DNA from 2 places in the Pseudoalteromonas sp. JC28 genome. Region 1 is predicted to be linked to the other one. Evidence: predicted binding sites of a transcription regulator. Region 1 holds the regulator's gene; the other holds the start of a gene.
The links. The regulator FliA, encoded in region 1, starts transcription of late flagellar genes. The targets are predictions, from matches to a motif close to CTAAAGNTNNNNNNNNNNNNGCCGATA.
Positions count from the first base shown of each region.

Region 2: DS891_RS23400 (DUF5610 domain-containing protein) is a predicted target of FliA. The motif match lies at 961-987, and genes of this name have one in related genera.

Region 1 covers NZ_QOKX01000001.1:231,973-234,181, forward strand. The annotation lists gene DS891_RS00915 (MinD/ParA family protein) at 1-722, shown strand, start outside; gene DS891_RS00920 (RNA polymerase sigma factor FliA) at 725-1,459, shown strand; gene cheY (chemotaxis response regulator CheY) at 1,502-1,885, shown strand; gene DS891_RS00930 (protein phosphatase CheZ) at 1,906-2,209, shown strand, end outside.
Region 2 covers NZ_QOKX01000015.1:54,816-57,024, reverse strand. The annotation lists gene DS891_RS23400 (DUF5610 domain-containing protein) at 1-932, opposite strand, end outside; gene trmA (tRNA (uridine(54)-C5)-methyltransferase TrmA) at 1,097-2,191, shown strand; gene DS891_RS23390 (DUF523 domain-containing protein) at 2,202-2,209, opposite strand, start outside.

The DNA of each region.
Region 1 (2,209 bases):
CTATGGGCCAACAAGGACAGCGAGTTCTCGTTTTAGATGCGGACTTGGGCTTGGCAAACTGTGATGTGATGTTAGGGCTCCGAGTAGAAAAGAACCTTTCACATGTGTTGTCGGGTGAATGTGAACTAGATGAGATTCTCGTAGAAGGTCCCGCTGGTATCAAAATTGTGCCAGCTACTTCGGGTTCTCAAAGCATGGTGGAGTTGACTCCCGCAGAGCATGCTGGACTTATTCGCGCATTTAGCGAGCTTAACACTCAATTTGATGTTTTAATTGTTGATACCGCAGCTGGTATCTCAGATATGGTTCTGAGCTTCTCTCGAGCTGCACAAGATGTGATGGTTGTTGTGTGTGATGAACCGACTTCTATTACGGATGCTTATGCGTTGATCAAAGTTTTAAGCAGAGAGCATGGCGTTTATCGTTTTAAAATAGTTGCCAATATGGTCCGCAGTATGCGTGAAGGGCAAGAATTATTTGCTAAACTTTCAAAAGTTACAGACCGTTTTCTTGATGTAGCATTGGAATTAGTGGCCACAGTACCATTTGACGAAAACATGCGTAAGTCCTCTCGTAGACAAAGAGCAATCGTGGATTTATTTCCGAGCTCTCCAGCAGCAGTTGCAATTAAAGGACTTGCTGCCAAGGCAGTTAAATGGCCAATTCCTCATCAACCTTCCGGTCATCTAGAATTTTTCATTGAACAACTTGTAAACGGGTGATTATGGCTTCTCCGGTCAACAGAGCTGCGGGATATCAAACTTCTGACCATATCCATAAAGTGGTCGAGAGACATGCTCCACTTGTCAAAAAAGTGGCATGTCACCTGATCGCTCGGCTTCCGGCAAGTGTGCAGCTCGACGATCTAATTCAATCAGGTATGATTGGATTGATTGAAGCATCTAAAAATTTCGATGCTACTAAAGGCGCTAGTTTCGAGACCTTTGCGGGGATACGCATCCGAGGTGCAATGCTAGATGAAATCCGTCGCGGAGATTGGGCCCCTCGGTCCGTACATAAAAACAGCAGAATGGTAGCCGAAGCGATATCTGAGCTCGAATCTCTCCTTGGCCGCGAACCAAAAGACACTGAAATCGCTGAAAAACTTGATATATCTTTAGATGAGTACCATCATATTTTACATGATGTAAATGCAAGTAAAGTCATCGGCATTGAGGATCTAGGGGTTGATGAAGATGTGATAACCCCAGCAAACAGCGATTTTGCGCTAGACAAACCGTTTAATAACGTTAAAAATGAACGTTTTAACGAGTCTTTAGTAAATGCTATCAAAGCACTACCCGAAAGGGATGCTCTGGTGTTGTCACTTTACTATAACGACGAAATGAATTTGAAAGAGATTGGTGCCATCCTTGATGTCAGTGAATCTCGAGTAAGCCAAATTCACGGTCAGGCAATGATAAAGCTCAAAGCTAAAATCAATGACTGGATAAATTAGAGTACATAAAATAGTTGGGTTCGAACCTCACTGGAGGAAGTTTTGGATAAGAACATGAAGATTCTCGTGGTTGATGATTTCTCTACTATGAGAAGAATAATCAAAAACCTATTAAGAGATTTAGGCTTTACCAATGTTCAAGAAGCTGATGATGGTAGTACAGCACTTCCGATGCTACAAAATCAGGAGTTTGACTTTGTAGTAACTGATTGGAACATGCCGGGCATGCAAGGTATTGATCTGCTTCGTGCAATACGCGCAGATGAAAAGCTTAAGCACATTCCAGTGTTGATGGTTACCGCAGAAGCGAAAAAAGAACAAATTGTTGCAGCAGCGCAAGCTGGGGTGAACGGATATATTGTTAAACCGTTTACTGCAGGTACGCTCAAGACTAAGCTTGAAAAAGTATTTGAGCGACTAGGCTAAACAGCAAGGGGATATGGCCTATGTCTGTAAATGCTGCGCCGCAAATTACACTTGAACAAGCCAAGCAACTTGTTGAGCTACTAGAGCAAGGTGAACAAGAAAAAGCTGACCAGCTGATTTTAGAAGCTGCTAACAAAGAGCAATCGGAGTTATTTGCAGAAGTTGGAAAGCTAACTCGCCAATTACACGAGTCCTTGAAGAACTTTGAGCTGGATACTCGACTCTCAGATCTCACGACAGAGGCTATACCTGACGCCAAGCAGCGTCTTAATTATGTTATGGAAATGACAGAAAGCGCTGCTAATAAAACGATGGACGCGGTCG
Region 2 (2,209 bases), on a different contig from region 1:
ATAAATGCCTTCTCTAAGTCTTTCATTGGATTGCCTTGCTGATATTGAGCAATCGCAGCAGATGTTTTACTTTGTCTTAAATCCATCGTGAAATTAGTGATCTGATCTGAGTTTAGGCTAAGCGACTTTGCCAAATCGAAAGCTTCATCGTATTCACCACCGAAAAAAGAATCACTGACATTACGGATATCTTCCATCATATCGTTAATTGCCTGCTGCTCCTCTTCGTTCAGCTCACCATTTACCTTAATTGAGAAACTGACTTCGTGAGAGGACTTAGTGCCATATGCCATGCCATAATCATTACCTTTTTGCGCAACACTCGCAGCGGCTCCCTGAGCATACGCATCGGAGAATGAAATAACGACTTCATCCCCTTCAGCTGTAGTAAATGCATATTCAGCCTGATTAGAAAGACTCGCAAACTGTGCGGCACTGATCGCTAATGCCTTTGGCGACTTTTCTTCAAACAATTCTTTTTCAAAATCATCTAAACCTTTAAAAATCCCTTCTCGTGATTTTTCAATGCCATCTTCGATGTCGGAATTGAAAGCGCCCATGCCTTTTAACTCTTCGCTGGCTTCATCAATACCCTGCAGCACGCCCTTACGTGCCCCATCTAGCATGGATTTCAATTCGTCATCATTTTTGCCGTCGACTTTGGCTTTCTTCACTGCACCCTGAACAAAATCGAGTACATTTTTGACAATAGATTCAAAATCAAATAGTGGCTTGTCTTTTTTATCTTGTGTCGGCTTCTCAATCCCCAACGCTTCTGCAAGCTTATCATCAAGAATTTTAGCTGCTAGCTTAGATTTATTCCCCGCATAGCTGTCCGAATTAATTTGGATATTTGGTCCTATCCCTTTGCTCTTTCCAGGCTTATGCTGCATCGCTGGATTGAGCAACTGATTTAATTGCCCGATTTTCATGGTATGCCCTCCAATATATTAGTTAGATTATCGGCATATTTGCGCAAAGCTAAAGTATAATGATTAAAAAAACAGCAAACCAGACGCATCAGTGATGCTAGACTGGACAAATTAGCAACGCTCCCTAAAATAGCGCCTCTTAATTCAACATAGATGGTTTTAGCATGGCAGTAATAAAAATTGATGATTCAGCATACGAGCAACAGTTAGCAGATAAAGCTGAGCGTATCACAACACAATTTGCACAGTTTGATGCACCTGCACTTGAAGTGTATGAATCTGCAACTCGCCATTACCGCCAGCGCTGTGAATTTAGAGTATGGCATGAGGGTGAAGATCTGTTTCACATCATGTTTGACCAGCAAACAAAAGAAAAGATCCGTGTTGATAGCTTTGATCCTGGTGCGCCGCTTGTCAATGAAATGATGCAGGTGATGATACATCAGCTGAAAGGCAACGAAATATTGCGTCGTAAACTGTTTCAGATCGACTACCTCACGACACTGAGTGGTGAAGTACTGATCAGCTTGCTTTATCACAAGCAGTTAGATGAAGCGTGGCAAACCGCGATGCAGACATTGAGAGCCGAGTTGCAACAAACCTATAAAGTTGATTTTATCGGTCGTGCTAGAAAACAAAAGGTTGTGTTTGGCAACGACTATGTAACTGAAAAACTAAGCGTTAACGGTAAAGAGTATATTTATCAGCAGGTTGAGAACAGCTTTACGCAACCGAATGCGGAAGTGAATCAGAAAATGCTAGCTTGGGCGCAGTCCATCAGTGAACCGCTAAGCAACGATCTACTTGAGCTTTATTGTGGTAACGGTAACTTTTCAATTGCATTGGCTGGTTCATTCAATAAAGTGCTGGCTACGGAGATCTCTAAATCATCAGTAAAGTCTGCACAATTTAATATTGCAGCAAACAAAGTCGATAACTTAGATATTATTCGCATGTCGAGTGAAGAGTTTACACAAGCCATGAAAGGGCAGAAGTTTTCTCGATTAGATGGTATTGATTTACAGTCCTATGATTGCCAAACGATTCTTGTCGACCCGCCTCGTGCTGGTATGGATGAATTAACCTGTCGCTTAGTCAGCAACTACGACAACATTATTTATATCTCATGTAATCCAGACACATTAGAGCGTGATTTAGCCTTGTTATGTGAAACACATAAAATCGCACGAATGGCAATTTTCGATCAGTTCCCTTATACCCATCATATTGAATCTGGCGTTTACTTAGTGAGAAAGTGATCTCTAACGATTAACGAC